4 regions of the Bacillus sp. N1(2025) genome follow, and region 1 is predicted to be linked to each of the others. Evidence: riboswitches for the same ligand, from Rfam matches in the RefSeq annotation. Region 1 holds a riboswitch; each other region holds the start of a gene.
What was found. A riboswitch is a leader RNA that binds a small molecule or an ion and turns the genes downstream of it on or off. The one in region 1 is predicted to bind S-adenosylmethionine.

Region 1 (5,403 bases):
ATTTGCGGACAGGGGCACACATTTGATATATCAAAACAAGGATATGTGAATTTCCTCAATAAATCGGTCAAAACCCGCTATGACAGGCAGCTGTTCGAAGCGAGACGCGAGCTTTTTGACAGCCGGGAATTTTTTGGGCCGGTTCAAAAGGAGATCGCCGCCGTCATCAGCCGTAAGCAATCTCCGCATAAACCGGCGGCGATATTGGATGCGGGGTGCGGAGAAGGCTCTCATTTAGCCGCCGTATGCAAATTGCTTCAGCACGCTTTTTCCGTGACGGGAATCGGCATTGATCTCTCGAAAGAAGGTGTGCTGCACGCCGCAAAGGCCTTCGGGAATCATATGGTTTTTGCCGTCGCTGATGTGGCGGATGCGCCGTTTGCCGACAGCTGTTTTGATGTCGTAATGTCCGTTTTATCACCTTGGAATTACAAGGAATGCAGCAGGCTTTTAAAAAAGGGCGGCACAGTCATTAAAGCGGTGCCGCGGCGTGATTATTTGAAGGAAGTAAGGGAATTCTTCTTCGGAGACAGTCCTCGGCGGAATGACACCGCCGATTCTGCGGCCGGACGATTCCAAGCGGGCTTTCAAACCTTTGAGCGCAAACGGCTGTGTTACACGAAGACCTTATCGCAGCCTGACCTCGAGCGGCTTGTGAAAATGACGCCCTTAACATGGAAATGCACTGATGACAGCATCCGGCGGTTTATCAGCCGGAAAGAGGCTGCTGTCACGATAGATATCGATATTTTAATCGGAACCGGTCCGCTGTAAAACGGAAAAGACACGCTAAACGCGTGTCTTTTTTTTATTTCCAGACTTCACCGGCAATGTTGACGACATGGCGCAGTTTCGCCCATTGCTGTTCTTCTGTGATCAGGTTTCCTTCCTCAGTGGAGGCGAATCCGCATTGCGGGCTGAGGCAAAGCTGATCCAGGCTGACATATTGTGAAGCTTCTTCAATCCGGCGTTTAATCGCGTCCTTGTCTTCAAGTTCGCCATGTTTCGACGTAATCAATCCAAGCACAAGCTGAAGATCAGAGCGTTTGACATAGCGGAGCGGTTCAAAGCCGCCGGAGCGGGAATCATCATATTCCAGGAACAATCCGTCAAGATCAAGCCCGTCAAAAATCGTTTCAGCCGCTGCATCATAGCCGCCTTCAGCCGTCCATGTGGATTGGAAGTTGCCGCGGCAGATATGCATCGTAACCTTCAGATCGTCAGGGCGGTCCTTGATGGCGTCATTAATGGAAGCGGCAAACAGCTTGCGCAGCTCATCCGGCGTTGTGCCGAAAGCTTCAATCTGACGAAGCCCCGCTTCTGATAAGAAAACGGCCCATGCGGTGTCATCGAGCTGAAGGTAGCGGCACCCGGCGTCATAGAAAGCTTGAATCGCTTTTTTATACGCCTTTGACACATCGTGCTGAAATTGTTTGTAATCATTCTGGTAGGACGCTTTTTCCAATTTTCCGCGGAAAAACAGCATATTCGGACTTGGGATGGTCATCTTCGGAACAGCATCGCCGGCAATGCTGTGCAGGAATTTATAATCTTCGAGCATCGGATGCTGAGAAAAATCAATATCTCCCGTTACTTTAATGCCGCGCGCTTTCGTCTGTACGTTGTGAAACTGAATGCCGCTTTCAGGCGTAAATGCTTCGACGCCGTCTAAGTTTTCGAGAAAATCAAAATGCCACCAGGCACGGCGGAATTCGCCGTCAGTCACGACATTGAGGCCGGTTTCTTTCTGCTTTTCCACACTGCGGATGATTTCTCTGTTTTCGATTTCGAGCAGCTGTTCTGCCGAAATCTCACCCGCCGCTCTTTGCAGGCGGGCTTGCTTCACAGCCGCCGGCCGCAGCAGGCTTCCGACCTGATCCGCGCGAAACGGCGGGTTTTTTCTTAGAAGCGTATGCAATGGTTGTTCTGTGTTTTGCTGTGACATGAACGATTCCTTCTTTCCTGATGAAATATAAAAAGCTCTTCCCTCGGATAGGGAAGAGCTTGCGTCCGCAAATCTCAACCTTATCTTCAGGATTTAGCACCATTCTGCTGAACAGCGGTTGCCGGGTATCATAGGGCCAGTCCCTCCACCTCTCTTGATAAGGAAATATGCTATTTTTCAGAATAAACTGTAATACTCTTAATCTTAGTATATTATCTTATATTGTCAATATATTTCGATAAATATTTTTATTTGTCACCCTCAAATAGAATCATATCTATCACGATGGCGATCGCGAGACAAAGAACGATATCCTCTTCCTTTTCAATCTGCAAATGATAGGAATCGCCCCAGCTCATCCATGATTTGGTGACGGTCATCCGGTTTGATTTTCCGTCTGTCACTTGAAAATTCCGGCCCCACACATCGCCGGTAAGATCCCAGCCGAGTCCGGAAATTTCAAATTTCGGTTTGAATAACGTGACTTTCTTGATGACTTGGCAGACGGGTTTGCCGCTGACGGAAATCTCGTAACGGGGAACGAGCGACATTAGTTTCTGATTGACGCTGGCGAGCGTGCGGCCGTCCAAATCAGTCAGCTTCAGTTCATCACCGAATGAAAACAGCTTTCCTTCAACATTGTAGACTTCTTTCCCGCTTTCAAGAAACACTTGAAAACGATTCTTAAACGTAAACATCCGCTCTTTGATATAAAAATGGTACATAAAAAAACTCCTTTTTTATGTTGTACGAAAAAAGGAGGCGGATGGTTTCATATCGGCCGGGTGCATAAAAAAAAGGCTGCCGATTTTGCGGCAGCTGTCGTTTTTATGATAGCGGCATCCGGCGTTTTTGACGGATCGCATTTAAATCAATGATGTTATTCGTGTCGGCAGCTGTCACCAGCGGGCTTGTCTTTGGCGTTTTCCGGCGGTTGTCCTTACTGAAAGAGAAAACAAGATACCCTGTCAAAGCAGCAAAAATAAGTAGCATCATTTTACATACCTCCCAAAAAAAGTTTTGGTATTATTATTGTACAAAAAAACAAACGAAAAGTATTCAAACAATTGTCACTTTTTTAAAAAATAACGTCATTTTCCGTAAAAATGACTATGGGTTGAAGAAAATTTGCTCTTGTTGTGGTTCTATAGATTGTATCGGCTGATGAATGATGATCGTTTATATAACTTTTTCACTATTTTTTGTAAGAGTCTAATTAACCACTTCGTTGTTTTCGTTTGCCTTGTGTTATTCAGTACCCTAAAAAACCTTATAATATGCAAAATAACTGCTTCTAACAGATGACTGCGGAATGACAGCGCTTTCTTTATTTTTTTAAAGAAAACGAGATGTTATCTTAAAAAAATCGTTTGAACATTTTCCGCAGCTTTTTAAAAGGGTTTGATTTCGTCTCCAGAACACGCGGGTCTTTTAAGGTTTTTTTCAATTCTTTCGCTACAGTCCCTCTTGCCATAGTCTTCACTCCTTCTTTCCATTTCATACCTTATATACGGAAAGAAAGAAGGAAAGGTTTCATGTGAAAGAAAAAAACCAAAGCAGGGGGCTTTGGTTTTAAGCGCGCTCTTCAAAGAGCCTGGCGATTTCAACAATGACGTTTACCGCCTTTTCCATATGATCGACGGAAATGTATTCATATTTTCCGTGGAAGTTTTGGCCGCCCGTAAAAATGTTCGGTGTCGGCAGTCCCATGTAAGAGAGCTGTGATCCGTCGGTTCCGCCCCGGATCGGTTCGATAATCGGTTCGATATCGAGGTTTTTCATGGCCTGATAGGCGACATCGACTATCTCTTTGACCGGTTCGATTTTTTCTCTCATGTTGTAATATTGATCACGCAGTTCAAGCTTGATGCTTTCCTTGCCGTATTTGGCCGCCAGCGCATCGGCGGTTTTCTGCATATATTCTTTTCGTTCTGCAAAGCGGTCTCTGTCGAAGTCTCTGATGATGTACGACAGGGCGGCTTCAGAAACGTCTCCGTTCATGGAAAGTAAATGATAGAAGCCTTCATACCCTTCCGTATATTCCGGCGCTTCTTCTTTCGGCAGCGCGTGATGAAATTCCATCGCGATTTTTGAAGCGTTGACCATTTTGTTTTTCGCCGTTCCCGGGTGGACGCTTTTTCCGTAACAAGTCAGCTTTGCGGCGGCTGCGTTAAAGCTTTCATATTGCAGTTCGCCGAGGGGGCCTCCGTCTATCGTGTAGGCGAATGCGGCGTTGAAGCGGCCGACATCGAATTTGTGAGGGCCTCTGCCGATTTCTTCATCGGGCGTGAACGCGACCCGGATCGTTCCGTGTTTGATGTCCGGATGTTTGATCAAGTACGCCATTGCCGTCATGATTTCGGCAATTCCCGCTTTGTTGTCGGCTCCGAGCAGCGTCGTGCCATCTGTTGTGATCAGCGTCTGGCCTTTATAGCGGGAGAGCTCCGGGAATTGCTCAGGCGACAGAACGACATTGAGTTTGTCATTCAAAACGATATCATGTCCGTCGTAGCTCTCAATAATCTGAGGATTCACATTTTTTCCGGTAAAATCGGTCGCGGTGTCCACGTGAGCCAGAAAACCGACAGTCGGCACGTCTTTATCCGTATTCGCCGGCAGAGTCGCCATGACGTACCCATTGTCATCGACTGTGATTTCTGTCATGCCGATCGACTTTAATTCATCTGCCAGCATGTTGGCCAATGTCAGCTGGCCGGGGGTTGAAGGGCAGTTTTCATTGTTTTCGTCAGACTGTGTATCGACTTTTACGTAAGAGGTAAAGCGTTCAATGATTTCATTTTTCATACCGTCATCTCCTTTGTCTTATCTTACCATGCGCGGGGGAGGGATTTCTATTTCACAACCCGTTTGAATCGAGGGCTCTCTGTTTTACGCGAATGAAAACAAATTATGAAGAAACGATGACTAAACGATTAAACTTTTTGGAAATGGATGTTTGAGAAAGAAAAAACCGATATAATATGGTCAATTCATTCAATAGAGGAGGCTTTCTTCATGGCGATTTTAGTGACAGGCGGAGCGGGTTATATCGGAAGCCACACATGTGTCGAGCTGTTAAACGGCGGCTATGACATCGTGGTTCTGGATAATCTGTCAAATAGTTCACCGGAAGCATTGGAGCGTGTGAAAGACATTACCGGAAAAGGGCTTGTGTTTTATGAAGCGGATCTCCTTGACCGTGATGCCGTTCACCGGGTGTTTGCTGAAAATGAGATTGAAGCCGTCATTCATTTTGCGGGATTAAAAGCGGTCGGTGAGTCTGTGGCTGTTCCGCTCCGTTATTATCATAATAATCTGACGGGGACGTTTATTTTATGTGAAGCCATGCAGGCACACGGTGTGAAAAAAATCGTCTTCAGTTCTTCAGCGACGGTTTACGGCGTTCCGGAAACAACGCCGATCACTGAGGATTTTCCATTAAGCGCGACCAATCCTTA
Region 2 (5,403 bases), on a different contig from region 1:
ATTACGTTAGGCCCTGAAATGAAGTCGACGGGAGAGGTCATGGGCAAAGATTCAACCCTGGAAAAAGCGCTCTATAAAGCGCTGATTGCTTCTGGCATTCAAATCCCGAACTACGGCTCAGTGCTGTTGACTGTTGCCGATAAAGATAAAGAAGAAGGACTGCTGATCGCCAAGCGGTTCCACGCCATCGGCTATAAAATCTTGGCAACGGAAGGAACGGCGGCTTATTTGAAAGACGCTCAGATTCCGGCTCAGGTCGTCGGAAAAATCGGCGAAGAAGGGAAAAATCTGCTCGATGTCATCAGAAACGGCGAAGCGCAATTTGTCATCAATACGCTGACAAAGGGCAAACAGCCGGCCAGAGACGGCTTCAGAATCCGCCGCGAATCCGTTGAGAACGGAGTCGCCTGCCTGACATCTTTAGATACGGCCGAAGCCATTTTGCGGGTACTGGAAAGCATGACATTCCGGGCGGATCATATGCCTGCATCCGAAACCAATCAAAAGGCGGCAGTCACGATATGAAAAAAGCGCATTTGACTGTTCAATCCAACTTAGAGATTGCCGACCGGATTTATAAGATGGTGCTGAAAGGAGAGCTTGTCCGGCACCTTACCGAGCCGGGTCAATTTCTTCATCTGAAGGTGAGTGACGCGGTCACGCCGCTATTAAGAAGACCGCTCAGCATTGCGGACGTCAATTTCGCCGCGAATGAAGTATCCGTTATCTACAGAGCTGACGGTGAGGGAACGCGTCTTTTGTCCGGGAAAAAAGAGGGCGGCAGGATAGACGTTCTCGGCCCTCTCGGCAACGGATTCCCCGTCCGGCGGATTGAACCCGGCAAAACCGCGCTGTTAGTCGGAGGCGGAGTCGGGGTTCCGCCTTTGCAGGAACTGTCAAAGCGCCTGACGGAAAAAGGCGTAAACGTCATTCATGTGCTTGGATTTCAATCAGCAAAGGATGTTTTTTACGAACAGGAATGTCGTGCGTACGGAGACACCTATGTGGCGACGGCTGACGGAACATATGGAGAGAAAGGATTTGTCACCGATGTCATCCGTGAAAAGCAGCTCGAATTCGATGTCCTGCTAAGCTGCGGACCGACACCGATGCTGAAAGCTCTGAAGCAGCAGTACAGCCATAAAGAGGTTTATCTTTCGATGGAAGAGCGGATGGGCTGCGGCATCGGGGCCTGCTTCGCCTGCGTGTGCCGCACGGGTGAAAGCGATACATCCTATGTAAAGGTCTGCCTTGACGGGCCGGTATTTAAAGCTGAGGAGGTGGCGCTGTAATGTTAGAAGTGAATCTGCCGGGTCTCCAATTGAAAAATCCGATCATCCCCGCTTCCGGATGTTTCGGTTTCGGGAAAGAATATGCCGGATTTTACGATTTATCATGCCTCGGAGGCATTATGATTAAAGCCACGACGAACGAAGCCCGCTTCGGAAATCCGACACCGAGAGTGGCGGAGACAAGCGCGGGAATGCTGAATGCCATCGGACTGCAAAATCCCGGCCTTGAGCATGTGCTCAATCATGAGCTGCCTTGGCTCGAACAATTTGACACGCCGATTATCGCAAATGTCGCCGGTTCTCAGGTGGACGACTATAAAGAAGTGGCCGAGCACATCAGCCAAGCTCCGAATGTGCATGCGCTTGAGCTTAACATTTCATGTCCGAATGTCAAAACGGGGGGGATTGCTTTTGGCACTGATCCCGTCATGGCGGCCGAACTGACAAAAGCGGTGAAAGAAGTTTCCGCAGTGCCTGTGTATGTGAAGCTTTCGCCTAATGTCGCAAACATAACCGAAATTGCCAAAGCGATTGAAGCGGCCGGTGCTGACGGTCTGACGATGATTAATACACTCATCGGGATGAGGCTCGATCTCAAGACGGGACGGCCGATCTTAGCAAATAAAACGGGCGGACTGTCAGGCCCGGCGATCAAACCGGTCGCCATCCGGATGGTATACGAAGTCAGCCAGGCCGTTCAAATCCCGATTATCGGGATGGGCGGCGTTCAGACCGCAGAGGATGCATTAGAATTTCTCCTTGCGGGAGCGAGTGCGGTTGCCGTCGGCACGGCGAACTTCGTCAATCCGTTCGTCTGCCCGGAAATCATAGAACAGCTCCCCCGTGTGCTGCGCCAACACGGCTTTCAATCTGTAAGTGAATGCATCGGAAGGAGCTGGAAACATGAAAAACAACCTGCCCATCATCGCGCTTGATTTTGCATCAGGGGAAGAGACTTTAACGTTTTTAGACTTGTTTGAAAAGGAAAGGCTTTTTGTCAAAACGGGGATGGAACTTTTTTATCAGGAAGGCCCCGCCATCATTCACCAATTAAAAGAACGGAACTGTGATATATTTTTAGATTTAAAGCTTCATGATATCCCGACTACGGTCAATAAAGCGATGAGGCGGCTTGCCGGCCTCGGCGTTGATCTCGTCAATGTGCATGCGGCAGGGGGCGCACGCATGATGCGGGCGGCCCTAGAGGGGCTTGAAGAAGGCACGCCGGCAGGCAGAAAACGACCGTCTTTAATCGCGGTGACTCAGCTGACCAGCACTTCAGAGCAGGTGGCGAAGGAAGAGCTTCTGCTGCATAAGCCGCTGTTAGAAACGGTTGTGCATTACGGCAAAATGGCGGAAGAGTGCGGGCTGGACGGAGTGGTATGTTCGGTACATGAAACAAAAGCCATTTATGAAGCGGTCCGGCCTTCATTTCTGACAGTCACACCGGGCATCCGCACGGCCAGTGACGCAGCTGACGATCAAGTCCGGACGGCGACTCCGTCATTTGCGAAAGAAAACGGGTCGTCAGCCATCGTCGTGGGCCGCTCAATTACAAAAGCGGAAAACCCCGTTAAAGCATATGAAGCAATTAAACTGGAATGGGAGGGCGTTCGCCGATGAAACAGGCTATCGCAAAACATCTATTACACATTGAAGCTGTCTTTTTACGCCCGAATGAGCCGTTTACGTGGGCGAGCGGCATTTTATCACCGATCTATTGTGACAACCGTCTGACATTGTCGTATCCAAAAGTGAGAAATGATGTGGCGGACGGGCTCGGCAAACTGCTGAAAGAGCATTTCCCCGAGGCGGAGATGATCGCGGGCACTGCAACGGCGGGCATTCCGCATGCTGCGCTTCTCGCAGATCGTACAGGCGCGCCGATGTGCTACGTCAGAAGCAAACCGAAAGCGCACGGCAAAGGAAATCAAATAGAAGGCGCCATTAAGAAAGGACAAAAAACAGTCGTGATTGAAGACTTGATTTCTACCGGGGGCAGCGTGCTTGAAGCTGCGGCGGCCCTTCAAAGAGAGGGCGCGGAAGTCCTCGGCGTCATTTCCATTTTTACATACGGACTGCCGAAAGCAAAAGAAGCCTTTAAAAAAGCGGGTCTTCCTTATTACTCGTTAACGGATTATGACACGCTGATTGAAGTCGCGCTTGCAAACGGAACGATACATTCAGATGACATTGAAAAACTGAAATCATGGAAATTGAATCCCGAGTCAAAAGATTGGTTTAAAAAATAATGACAATAAAAACAGGCCTCAGGGCCTGTTTTATTATTCCTATCAAAAAACTCGGGTTGACTTCTGTTAGAATTGTGCTAAAATTTAGTACAAATCTAAAAAGCTTATCAAGAGCGGCTGAGGGACTGGACCGATGACGCCCGGCAACCTGCGTGAATTGCAAGGTGCCGCATCCAGAAAAATGCACAGCATTTTGAAGATAAGGGCTATACCGGGTCACTGTCTTTCATTCCGCTGGATTGAAAGTTTTTTATATGAAAAAAAGATTGAGGGATAAGACAACCGGCAGAAAACAACAGCTGTTTGATTGTCTCCGGGAGGAGGAAAGAAAAAATGCTAACGTATGACACATGGGAAGAGCCGGCGATTACATTTCCGGAAGACGATTCCTATAAAGGCGCGCTGTCCGTTTTAAAATGGGCATACGGCCACTACGGAGACCAGCTTGTTTACGCGTGCAGCTTCGGGATTGAGGGCATCGTCCTGATCGATTTAATTTCTAAAGTAAAGAAAGACGCGGAAATCGTGTTTCTTGATACGGGTCTTCACTTTAAAGAAACATATGAAACGATCGAAAAAGTGAAAGAGCGTTACCCGGGGCTGAACATTATCCTGAAAAAGCCAAGCCTTACTCTTGAGGAACAGGCCGAGGCTCACGGAGATAAACTGTGGGAAAGAGAACCGAACCAGTGCTGCTACATCAGAAAAATTCTGCCGTTAAGAGAAGCGCTCGCGGGGCATCCGGCATGGCTGTCCGGTCTTCGCCGGGATCAAGGGCCGAGCCGGGCGAATACGAATTTCCTGAATAAAGACGACAAGTTTCAATCGATTAAAGTATGCCCGCTGATCCATTGGACATGGAAAGACATCTGGAGATATACTTCCAAGCATGAGCTGGATTACAATATCCTCCACGATCAGGGGTATCCGAGCATCGGCTGTGAACCGTGCACTTCACCTGCATTTACCGCGGAAGATTTGCGGAGCGGCAGATGGAACGGCATGGCGAAAACAGAATGCGGACTGCATGAATAAAGGAGCTGCACGATGGAATTAGCCGCTATTTTATTCTGCCTGTTTTTTGCCATGAATATCGGAGCCAGCGGAGCCGCGGCTTCAATGGGAGTCGCTTACGGGTCCGGCGCCGTTAAAAAGAAAACGTATGCGCTGATCATCTGCGCGGCCGGAGTCCTGTCAGGGGCGGTTATCGGCGGCGGTGAAGTTGTTAAGACGATCAGCGGCGGAATCATTCCCGAACAAACCATTACGCTCACCATTGTCTGCATTATTATCGGATCGGCGGCGCTATCGTTATTCACGGCGAATGTGCTCGGCATTCCGCTGTCGACGAGTGAGGTCACTGTCGGGGCGATTGTCGGTGTCGGCGTCGCGTACAAAGTATTGTTTTTACAGCATCTTTTGGTCATCGTGAGTTTTTGGGTGCTTGTACCGTTTGTCGCGTTCTGTTTCACGTTTCTCGTCTCGAAGGTATTCAGTTCTCTGAATATTCGAGTCATTTCGAATCGGAAACAGAAGATTTTAGGGATTGTGCTGCTGATTGCGGGGTTTTGGGAAGCTTTTTCAGCCGGAATGAATAATGTCGCAAATGCAGTGGGCCCTCTGGTTGCTGCGGGCGTGCTCAGCGTGTCCAAAGGAACGCTGTACGGAGGCATCTTTGTCGCTCTCGGCGCTCTGCTTTTAGGACGTAAAGTGCTTGAAACCAACGGGAAAAAGATTACGAGATTTTCAGCCGGAGAAGGCATACTGCTTTCAGGAACCGGCGCGGGGCTTGTCATTATCAGTTCCGTCTTCGGTCTGCCGGTCCCATTGGCGCAAGTCACATCATCATCAATTATCGG
Region 3 (5,403 bases), on a different contig from region 1:
GTGCCTGAAGAGTACGGCGGCATCGGCCTGGATAAAATCAGTTCAGCCTTCATTACGGAAAAGTTTTCACGTGCCGGCAGCTTTTCGCTGTCTTACGGCGCTCACGTCGGGATCGGCTCATTGCCGATCGTGTTCTTCGGAACGGAAGAACAGAAAAAAACCTATTTGCCGGACTTGGCTTCAGGACAAAGAATCGCGGCATACGCCTTAACTGAGCCCGGTTCAGGTTCAGATGCCCTCGGCGCGAAAACGACGGCTGTTTTGAATGAAGCGGGCACACACTATATTCTTAACGGAGAAAAGCAATGGATTACAAACTCCGCCTTTGCAGATGTCTTTGTCGTCTACGCTAAAGTGGACGGAGATAAGTTTTCCGCATTTATCGTAGAAAAGAACTATCCGGGCGTGTCAACGGGACCGGAAGAGAAAAAAATGGGGATTAAGGGTTCGTCGACAAGAACGCTGATTTTAGATCAGGCGGAAGTCCCGAAAGAAAACCTTCTAGGCGAAATCGGAAAAGGCCATGTCATCGCCTTTAATATCCTGAATATCGGGCGCTACAAGCTTGCCGTCGGCACAATCGGCGCTTCAAAACGGGTGATTGAGCTGTCCGCCGCTTATGCAAACCAGCGCCGGCAATTTAAAACGCCGATCTCAAGCTTCACGCTCACTCAGGAAAAGCTTGCGACGATGTCAGCGCGGCTTTACGCCATGGAGAGCTCTGTATACAGAACAGTGGGCTTATTCGAAGATAATATGAGCAGACTGACGGAAGAGGAGCAAAAAGACGGACGCGAAGTCGCGAAGTCAATCGCCGAGTACGCGATTGAATGCTCGCTCAACAAAATGTGCGGTTCTGAAACGCTTGATTACATTGCCGATGAAGGCGTTCAAATTCACGGCGGTTACGGATTTATGCAGGAATATGAAGTGGAGCGCGCTTATCGCGACTCAAGAATCAACAGAATTTTTGAAGGCACAAATGAAATCAACCGCCTGATCGTAACGAGCACGTTCCTGAAAAAAGCCGTAAAAGGTCAGCTGCCGCTCTTTGAAAAAGCAAAAGCGCTCCAAGAAGAACTCATGATGCTGATGCCTGAAGAGCCGGGCTCAGAACCTCTTGAACAGGAAAAATACATTGTCAGACAGGCGAAAAAGATCGCCCTCTTGACAGCGGGTCTCGCGGCGCAGAAATACGGCAAAGAGATCGAAGGCGAGCAGGAAATCATGGTGAACATTGCCGATATTGTCAGCGCGCTTTACGCTTTGGAATCTGCCGTCCTCAGAACGGAAAAAGCAATTGCGGCGGACGGTGCCGAAAAAGCCGCGCAGAAGCTGTTATATACGGAAATCTTTGCTCAGGAAGCCCTTCAGAACATTGAAGCGCACGCCAAAGAATCACTGATCGCCATGGAGGAAGGAGATTCCCTCCGCATGATGCTTTCCGTGCTGCGCAAACTGACGCGCCTGACGCCGAAAAACCTCATTCAGAAAAAACGTGAAGCGGCAGCCGCCGTCTTCCGTGAAGAAAAATATACGGTCTGATCACATGCTGAAAGCGCTCCTTCATCAGGGGCGCTTTTTCATGAAGCAACGTTATAGGTTTTTACAAGTGATTGTGTTAAAATAACGACGATCATTTACAAGGGGTGAAGAAGATGTCGTTAAATTTTTACTGGTACCCTAAATGCGGAACGTGCCGTAATGCGAAAAAATGGCTGGAAGACCGCGGTAAGGAAATAAACGAAATACATATCGCGGAGGAAACTCCGTCGAAAGAAGAAATTAAAGACCTCTATGAGAAGAGCGGTCTTGAGCTCAAAAAGTTTTTCAACACGAGCGGAATGAAATACCGCGAGCTGAACTTAAAGGAAAAACTGTACCATATGTCAGAGGACGAACAGCTTGAACTCCTGGCATCAGACGGTATGCTCCTGAAACGCCCGATTACGACAGACGGCGAAAAAGTCACTGTCGGCTTTAAAGAAGACCAATTCGAAAAATATTGGATGTAATGCCAGGTTCAAAGAATTATGGTATCTTCTTATTATAAGAAAAAAATGGAGGGATTTAGATGAGCACACCGAAAGAAATGCGTTATTCCAAAGAGCACGAATGGGTCAAAGTTGAGGACGGAAAAGCCCGTATCGGGATTACACATTTCGCGCAAGCCGAACTTGGCGACATCGTCTTTGTCGAGCTTCCGGAAGTCGGCGCCGAAATTAAAGCGGACGAGCCATTCGGCAGCGTGGAATCCGTCAAAACCGTATCCGAACTGTACGCACCGATTAACGGAACGGTGACGGAAGTGAACGAAGACCTTGATGACAGTCCTGAATTCGTAAACGAGTCTCCGTATGAAAAAGCGTGGATGATCGTCGTGGAACCGGCTGATGCTGAAGAAATCGAAAACCTCATGACTTCCGAGCAATATGACGAAATGACACAGGAAGACTGATCGGATAGCAAAGGGGCCATTTGGACATTCTATCTGTAACGGGAGGTGTCTAAAATGGCTTTTGATAAACAAAAGGTCGATGTGACGGAGAACGTTACGGGCCGCTTTCAAAACGGCCGGTTTTCCTTGTTTCATGAAAATGAAGCCATCGGCGAGATGACAGGCATGGACCAGTACGAGCTCAAACAGGGCTTTTCATTTGAAAATCAAAAATTTTATAAAACAGCCGATGTCATAAACGGCAGCGATCCGAAATATGTCGATTGCGATTATGAGAATGGCTGGTGTTAACAGTTGGCGGTGAATTTCACTGCCTTCTTTTTCAATCTGACGCTAAAACAATCGGCAGGTGACGCGCTTATGTACAACGGAGATGAAAAGGTCATTATCGTAGAAGGAAAATCTGATAAAATCAAAGTCAGGGAAGTGCTCATCGAACCCGCGGAAATCGTCTGTACTAACGGAACAATCGGCCAAACCGAACTGGAAGATTTGGCGGACCGCCTGTTTGACAGAGACGTCTATATTTTAACGGACGCAGATGACTCCGGAGAAAAATTAAGAAAACAGCTGAAACGGGAGCTTCCCGAAGCGCGCCATATTTATATAGACAGAACATACAGGCAAGTCGAGTCGTGCCCGGGCCATCATCTCGCATCTGTGCTGATCAGAGCCGGCTTTGATGCTGACACTGTATTTTTGAAAAAGAACGACCTGAGGTGGTAATCATGAAAGAACTCCAAGAAAATGAACTCGAATCGATTCAGGATGACGTTTATCTCCTGTATTTGTACACCCCGTTTTGCGGCACATGCCAGCTGGCGTCCAAAATGCTTACTGTCGTCGAAGAAATGCTGCCCGGCGCCGCCTTCTATAAAAACAACGTGAATTATTCCCCCGCATTCGCCAAAGCCTATCAGATTGAAAGCGTTCCGTGCTTTTTGCTGTTTAAAGGCGGAGAGCTTGTTGAGAAAGGATACGCCTTCCGCTCCGTTTCCTATTTATATGAGCTGATTAAACAAAAAACATCGCAAACGTTCCCGATGTGACAATATTTACAGGAAAATGTCGTGCGGTTTATAAAGGGTTCTGTCCGTTAAAAAGAGAAAGTGTATGTATGGCCATTAAAACGGGAGGTTATACGAGTGGAGAAAATAGAAGTTTCAGAGAATGACGGACAGCATCTGTTTTTGAAACCGCTATTAAACGCCTCAACGCTGCTGATTACATTCCAAGGAGAAACAGAAGCCTTAACGGTCTCAATTAACGGACAGGGAGAAATGAGGAAAACGTCGGTTTCAAAGGAAAAATCTAATTTGACCTTTTACGGAAACCAGACGGAAATCATCCATCTCCTGCATGGTGATGTCTCTTTGCAAAAGCTTATCCAAAGCGGAAAACTCAAAGTGAAAGGATCATTCAGAGCTCTGCTGAAGCTGGAGGCCATCCTCTGGCTGACAAACGGATTTTTTCAGGCGATCAGTAAACGGCCGTAACTGCCAATCTACTATGTGACAATAGCTTCCAATATTTATTTTATTGACTTTTTATCATTCGCCGTGCTATTCTACAGTAAGAATTTCCGGACGAAAATACGATATGTTTTCTCTTATCAAGAGAGGTGGAGGGAAGTGCCCTATGAAGCCCGGCAACCATCAACAATGTTGAAATGGTGCCAATTCACTCGAAGCGGTCTGCTTTGAAAGATGAGAGAAAGGCCTTTTTCAATCAGCCTTTCTGCTCATTTATGCAGAAAGGCTTTTCTTTTGCGGAGAAACCCGGAAGATTTCTTAGAATAGTGTAAGGCGGGTGATTGCTTTGATCCATCTTCAAAATGTTTCAAAAATTTACAAAGCGAAGCATGGGGATGTCAATGCTGTCCAAGATGTCACTCTTGATATCAAAAAGGGCGAAATATTTGGAATTATAGGATATAGCGGAGCTGGTAAAAGTTCCTTAATCCGTCTCCTGAACGGCCTTGAAAAGCCGACGTCGGGAACCGTGGAAGTCGCGGGGACGGAATTAAATAAAGTAAGCAGCCGCGGACTGAGAAAAGCGCGCCAGGAAATCAGCATGATCTTCCAGCATTTTAACCTTCTGTGGTCGCGCACCGTCCGGGAGAACATTATGTTCCCGCTGGAAATCGCCGGCGTGAAAAAAAGCGAACGGATCCGCCGCGCTGATGAATTGATTAAACTGGTCGGATTAGAGGGGAAAGAAAAATCTTATCCGTCGCAGCTGAGCGGCGGTCAAAAGCAGCGTGTCGGCATAGCCCGGGCGCTCGCCAATAATCCGAAAGTCCTTCTGTGCGATGAAGCGACATCAGCGCTTGATCCGCAGACGACCGATTCAATTTTGGATCTTTTATCCGATATAAATGACAGACTCGGTCTGACGATCGTGCTCATTACCCATGAAATGCACGTCATCCGAAAAATCTGCAACAGAGTCGCCGTCATGGAAAACGGGAAAGTCGTTGAAGAAGGCGAAGTACTCCAAGTTTTCAGAAACCCGCGCGAACTGATGACCAAGCGTTTCGTTCAGCAGGTGACAGAACCGGAGGAGACGAAAGAAACCATCCAGCATTTTCTGCAGGAAACAGCGACAGGAAAAACGATTCAGCTTTCATTTGTCGGGCAGGCCGCCGAGCAGCCCCTCATTACGGAAATGATCCGAAACTTTGATGTGGACGTCAATATTCTGCAGGGGAAAATTTCACAGACGAAGGACGGAGCCTACGGTTCTTTATTCATTCATATTGACGGTCAGGAAAAAGAAGTAGAAAACGTGATCCGGTTCATCAAAGACAAACAGGTAGAAGCAGAGGTGATCACAAATGTTTGAAAAATGGTTCCCGAACGTTGATATAACCGAGCTGTGGACGGCCACATACGAGACCCTTTATATGACGGTCATCGCATTAGTTTTTTCATTTATCATCGGAG
Region 4 (5,403 bases), on a different contig from region 1:
GATAAACTGAATCTGGTCAGCCGTCTGCTTCTGCATGTCTTCATAGTGATCCCGGCTTTTCAGATTCAGCATATAAATATCATTCAGAAGACCGTTGATGCGGGCCGCCGTCCTTGTCGCTTCAGCCGGGCTTTTCGAATCAAGAGCAGCGTCCGCCTCCGCCTGCCACGATTCGTATTTTTTGGCGAGTTTGTCATAAGCGGCTTTGTCCGCATCGTCCGTCATCGTTTTTTCGAGCGCCGCCAGTTTGTCTGAGCTGCTTTTCATATAGCTTCGCACATCTTCTTTCTGGGCGTCTGCGAGCGTATAGGAATAGCCGGTGATGCTTTCTTTTAACGTATTAAGGTCAGCTTTTGCTTCCTGGACGTTTAACAGCGCGTCCACTTCATCTTCATTTGAAGCCTGAATCTTCATCATGTTTACGATGGTAAAGCCGATGACGGCGGCGAAGCAAATCATCGTAACGGCTGCGTTAACGAGCAGCCTTGTCCGTAATGTCACTTCAGATCGCCTCCTTTTTCAATCAGGCTGTTTTTCATATCCGTGATCTTTTTCGCCAGCCCGCCTGCGTTTTTGACAACTCTGATCTTGGCTAATTCCATGCCGTTTTCCTTCAGTCCGTAAACGATCTCACCGCTTTTGATCTCCTTGTTGTCTTTTAAATCTTTCGCCAATTCATAGATGACATGGTCGACATTTTTCACTAAAGAAGAGATAACGGCGTGCTCGGCGGTGTAATATTGATCGCTGTCAACACCGATGGCGTATACTTTTTGCGCCTCCGCTTCTTTCAGTGCGCCGACGCCCGTGAAGCCGGCCGCCGTAAACAGGACATCGGCTTTTTTTCGGATCATGTTTTGGGCGATGCGCTTCCCGAGCTTATCATCATCAAACGTACCGCTGATGTCCGACAGCACGCGGATTTTCGGTTTGACTGATTCCGCGCCTTTCAGATAGCCTTTTTTAAACCGTTTAATGACGTCGGCATCTGAACCGCCGATAAATCCGATCGTGCCGGTTTTGCTCGTCATAGCCGCCAGCGCTCCGGCTAAGAAGCTTCCTTCATCCTCTTTAAACGTGACGGAGGTGACATTATCCAGGTCTGATACGGAATCAATCAGCACAAACCGCTGCTTCGGATATTTTTTGGCGACCTTTTCTAAATCCGCCTGCATGCTGTAACCGAGCCCCACAACAAGATCATTGCCTTCCCGGACAAGCTGGGTCAGTCCTTTTTCGTATGTACCGGTATCTTTTATTTCCCGATAGTCAAATGTGATGCCGAGCTCGTCTCTCGCTTTCATCAAACCTTGAAAGCCTGAATCATTAAATGATTGGTCGCCGAGGCCGTTGTCTGTCAGCATGATGCCGATTGTTTTCGTTTTTTCGGCCGCCGTTTCCTCAGATTTGCCGGCACATCCCGCCGTGCTGAGCGCAATCAGCAGTACAGCCGCAAATATCGCCATTTTTTTCATTGAAACTCTCCTTTTGTTTTTTCTATAGTTATATATCGGTTCGGATGTCAGAATATTTTATTTCAATAAAACAGGATGTTAAACAAATGAGGAATATAGCAGCTTTTGAGAAAATAAAAAACATCGGTTTTGGTTCACCGATGTTTTTGCAGAACATTTATTGTTTTTCGTATGTCCAGCCGTCTTTCTGATACACTTTGCCGTTTTTCATCAGGTGCCCGAGCGCCCGCTTAAAGGCGGCTTTGCTTAAATGAAACCGTTCGCGGATATCGTCAGGATGGCTTTTGTCTCCGTAAGGCATCGCGCCGTTTCTTGATCTCAGGTAGGTCAGAATCTCTTCCGCGTCAACCGAAAGCGCATCCTGCTTTCTCGGCAGCAGGGACATGTTGACGGAGCCGTCTTCCTTTACCTCGATGACACGCCCTGTCACGCGGCTGCCGAGTCTCGGCTCTTCTTTTCTTTCTGAAGGGTGAATAAACGCGCGGATGCCTTCATCGGTAATCAGAAAAGATCCTGATGCAATCAGTCTGTACACCGTGCCTGTCAGGTCTTTATTCATGACGTCTTCCTCTGCATCCGTAAATAATTCACTGATGATATCCTCAGGCGCCGGTTTGGCAAACATGCGCCCGCGGCTTGTCACCTTCAGCATGCAATACAGTCTGTCTCCTTTTTGCGGCCAGACGGATTTGTACGGAGGCAGGTGCTCCGTTGCGACGAGCGCGTCTTTTGACAGACCGACGTCGACGAATACGCCCATATCTTCCACAGCGTCCGTCACTTCCACCCATCCGTAGTCATAAAAGCTGATGAGCGGCTTTTTCATCGTCGCCGCGAGTCTTTCCTGATGATCGACGTAAATAAATACGTCCACTTCATCTCTGTCTTCGATATCCTCTGTGATTTCACTGTTATGTAAAAGAACCGTATCCTCGCCGTCGGTTAAAAAATAACCGAAATCGGTTTGGTGATCTATACTAAGCGTGAGCTGCTGCCCTGGTCTCATGTTATCGTCCTTCCTGATTCGCCCGTATGAGGCTGATGTTTTTCTCATTTTTTCCAATATGCATAAATTCATGCTTTATGCTGTTGGACATTTCTCTTTATTCTACTATAATCAACTCATAAGTGAAATGTTATAGGAGGTTTTCTCATGGCAAAAGAAAGTTCTTTTGATATTGTATCCAAAGTTGAATTTCCCGAAGTGCAGAATGCGATTCAGATGACGCTGAAAGAAATCGGCACGCGCTATGACTTTAAAGGATCGAAAAGCGATGTGAAGTTAGAAAAGGAAGAACTTGTCCTGATTTCTGATGACGAGTTTAAACTGAATCAGCTCAAAGATGTGCTGAGCGGCAAGCTGATCAAACGGGACGTGCCGACGAAAAACATTGAATACGGCAAAATCGAAAATGCAACTGGAGGCACGGTGCGCCAGCGCGCGAAGCTTGTACAGGGCATTGATAAAGACAATGCCAAAAAAATCAACGCGGTGATTAAAAACTCCGGCTTGAAGGTCAAGTCGCAGATTCAGGACGACCAAGTGCGCGTCACCGGAAAAAATAAAGATGATCTGCAGCAGATTATTGCAGCCGTCCGCGGAGCAGACCTGCCGATTGACGTTCAATTTATTAATTTTAGATAAATTATGTGATTCCTATTGATTATTGTCTCTATTTTCGGTAAATTTGGAGAAAGGGATTTTCACAGTTAAGTTTTGGAAACCCATGACAATTACATGAACGTTCTTATCAAGAGAAGCCGAGGGACTGGCCCGACGACGCTTCAGCAACCGGTGTAGTGGTTTACCCAAACCATGACCAAGGTGCTAAATCCAGCAAGCTAAAAACAGCTTGGAAGATAAGAAGAGAGACAAATGATTACAAAGTCTTCTTCTTAAGAAGACTTTTTTTATTTCTCTTTTTTCCTTGCTGAATGTGATGAAGGAGGCAAACAATGGGACTATTACAAGACTTAGAAGAACGGATTTTAATCGGGGACGGCGCGATGGGCACTCTCCTCTATTCCTACGGCATTGACAGATGTTTTGAGGAACTGAACGTATCAAAGCCCGAAGAAATCAAGCGGATACATAAGGCTTACGTGGAAGCCGGGGCAGACATCATCCAGACAAATACGTACGGCGCGAATTTTATTAAGCTCTCAAGATACGGACTTGAGGATGAAACGAAAAAAATCAATCAGGAGGCGGTCAGAATCGCGCGCGCTTCCTCAGACGGCGCTTATGTATTGGGAACGATGGGCGGCATCCGCACCTTTAACAAAAACGCCTACAGCCTGGAGGAGATTAAACGCAGCTTTCGGGAGCAGCTTTATTTATTGCTGCACGAAGAGCCGGACGGTCTGCTTCTGGAAACATACTATGATTTAGAAGAGGCCCGCGAAGTGCTGAAGATCGCGAGAAAAGAAACGGAACTTCCGATTATGCTGAACGTATCCATGCACGAACAGGGCGTGCTGCAGGACGGAACGCCGCTTCGGGAAGCCCTCAGGTCCATTGCCGATCTCGGCGCTGACATAACGGGAATCAATTGCCGGCTCGGCCCGTACCACATGATTGAAGCGCTCACCGAAGTGCCGATTTTCCGTGACGCTTATTTATCGGTCTATCCGAACAGCAGCCTTCCGTCTTTAGAAGAAGGCCGGCTTGTTTATGATACGGACGATGCCTATTTCCGGGAGAGCGCCGTACAGTTCCGCACTCAGGGCGCGCGCATTATCGGCGGCTGCTGCGGTACGACGCCAAACCATATCAGAGCCATGGCTGAAGCGGTCCGCGGACTTTCTCCCGTCACTGATAAAGAAGTGAAAATCAGACGGGAAGAAGAAGTCATCTCCGTCCGGAATGAACGGACCGAGCCGGGTTTAAACGAAATCGCCGCTCAAAAACGGTCAATTATCGTAGAGCTTGATCCGCCGAAAAAATTGAATTTTGACAAATTTCTGCAAGCAGCGGCTGAATTAAAAGAAACCGGCATAGAAGCGCTGACGCTCGCTGACAATTCATTGGCGACACCGCGGATCAGCAATGCCGCCTGCGGTTCATTGCTGAAAGAGCGCCTTGATATCCGTTCTCTCGTTCACATTACATGCAGAGACCGCAACATCATCGGCCTTCAGTCACATTTAATGGGGCTGGATACGCTCGGGCTCACCGACATTTTAGCCATCACGGGCGATCCTTCAAAAATCGGCGACTTTCCGGGGGCTACCTCCGTCTATGATTTAACGTCCTTTGACTTGATCAGGCTGATTAAACAATTCAACGAGGGCATTTCTTTATCAGGGAAACCGCTCGGCAAGAAAACGAACTTTTCCGTAGCCGGAGCATTTAATCCGAATGTCCGCCACCTTGATAAAGCAGTCAAACGGCTGGAGAAAAAAATCGAGTGCGGAGCTGACTACTTCGTGTCCCAGCCTGTCTACTCGGAGCAGCAGCTCATTGACATTCATCATGAAACGAAGCATCTCAAAACACCGGTGTATATCGGAATCATGCCGTTAACGAGCAGCCGCAACGCAGAGTTCATTCATCATGAAATCCCGGGCATTAAGCTGTCAGACAGCATCCGCGAAAAAATGGCGCTCGCCGGCGAAGACAAGCGAAAGCAGAAAGCCGAAGGCCTCGCCATCGCCAAGTCGCTTCTCGACACGGCGTGCGAACTGTTTAACGGAATTTATTTAATCACCCCGTTTCTCCGTTCTGATTTGACGTCAGAGCTTGCAGCTTATATTAAGCAAAAGGATGAAAAGCGGGCTGATGTATATTTGCATTGACGCGAAAGAAGCCGCCTGATATGACAGGCGGCTTTTTCATGGTACGATACAGAAAAAGAATCAAGCAAAGGAGGATTTTTTCATGGTTGAAGTAAAACCCATCACCGCAGAAGACACATACGCGATCAGA

Region 2: linked by a shared signal. The riboswitch ahead of ACNFN4_RS15410 (phosphoadenylyl-sulfate reductase) and the one ahead of ACNFN4_RS05860 (5-methyltetrahydropteroyltriglutamate--homocysteine S-methyltransferase) in region 1 are both predicted to bind S-adenosylmethionine.
Region 3: linked by a shared signal. The riboswitch ahead of metN (methionine ABC transporter ATP-binding protein MetN) and the one ahead of ACNFN4_RS05860 (5-methyltetrahydropteroyltriglutamate--homocysteine S-methyltransferase) in region 1 are both predicted to bind S-adenosylmethionine.
Region 4: linked by a shared signal. The riboswitch ahead of ACNFN4_RS11550 (bifunctional homocysteine S-methyltransferase/methylenetetrahydrofolate reductase) and the one ahead of ACNFN4_RS05860 (5-methyltetrahydropteroyltriglutamate--homocysteine S-methyltransferase) in region 1 are both predicted to bind S-adenosylmethionine.

Annotation. Positions count from the first base shown of each region.
Region 1 covers NZ_JBLTJB010000002.1:200,394-205,796, forward strand. The annotation lists gene ACNFN4_RS05855 (methyltransferase domain-containing protein) at 1-774, shown strand, start outside; gene ACNFN4_RS05860 (5-methyltetrahydropteroyltriglutamate--homocysteine S-methyltransferase) at 809-1,945, opposite strand; SAM riboswitch class I at 2,023-2,109, opposite strand; gene ACNFN4_RS05865 (LURP-one-related/scramblase family protein) at 2,194-2,670, opposite strand; gene ACNFN4_RS05870 (hypothetical protein) at 2,774-2,941, opposite strand; gene pepT (peptidase T) at 3,518-4,750, opposite strand; gene galE (UDP-glucose 4-epimerase GalE) at 4,961-5,403, shown strand, end outside.
Region 2 covers NZ_JBLTJB010000006.1:253,110-258,512, forward strand. The annotation lists gene carB (carbamoyl-phosphate synthase (glutamine-hydrolyzing) large subunit) at 1-525, shown strand, start outside; gene ACNFN4_RS15390 (dihydroorotate dehydrogenase electron transfer subunit) at 522-1,292, shown strand; gene ACNFN4_RS15395 (dihydroorotate dehydrogenase) at 1,292-2,227, shown strand; gene pyrF (orotidine-5'-phosphate decarboxylase) at 2,196-2,915, shown strand; gene pyrE (orotate phosphoribosyltransferase) at 2,912-3,544, shown strand; SAM riboswitch class I at 3,646-3,750, shown strand; gene ACNFN4_RS15410 (phosphoadenylyl-sulfate reductase) at 3,878-4,579, shown strand; gene ACNFN4_RS15415 (inorganic phosphate transporter) at 4,592-5,403, shown strand, end outside.
Region 3 covers NZ_JBLTJB010000003.1:258,279-263,681, forward strand. The annotation lists gene ACNFN4_RS09070 (acyl-CoA dehydrogenase family protein) at 1-1,545, shown strand, start outside; gene ACNFN4_RS09075 (arsenate reductase family protein) at 1,659-2,015, shown strand; gene gcvH (glycine cleavage system protein GcvH) at 2,075-2,458, shown strand; gene ACNFN4_RS09085 (YusG family protein) at 2,513-2,749, shown strand; gene ACNFN4_RS09090 (toprim domain-containing protein) at 2,819-3,184, shown strand; gene ACNFN4_RS09095 (thioredoxin family protein) at 3,187-3,507, shown strand; gene ACNFN4_RS09100 (SCP2 sterol-binding domain-containing protein) at 3,604-3,954, shown strand; SAM riboswitch class I at 4,065-4,171, shown strand; gene metN (methionine ABC transporter ATP-binding protein MetN) at 4,277-5,302, shown strand; gene ACNFN4_RS09110 (methionine ABC transporter permease) at 5,295-5,403, shown strand, end outside.
Region 4 covers NZ_JBLTJB010000004.1:225,068-230,470, forward strand. The annotation lists gene ACNFN4_RS11530 (methyl-accepting chemotaxis protein) at 1-501, opposite strand, end outside; gene ACNFN4_RS11535 (BMP family lipoprotein) at 498-1,475, opposite strand; gene ACNFN4_RS11540 (CvfB family protein) at 1,633-2,529, opposite strand; gene ACNFN4_RS11545 (YajQ family cyclic di-GMP-binding protein) at 2,629-3,120, shown strand; SAM riboswitch class I at 3,221-3,342, shown strand; gene ACNFN4_RS11550 (bifunctional homocysteine S-methyltransferase/methylenetetrahydrofolate reductase) at 3,432-5,273, shown strand; gene ACNFN4_RS11555 (GNAT family N-acetyltransferase) at 5,356-5,403, shown strand, end outside.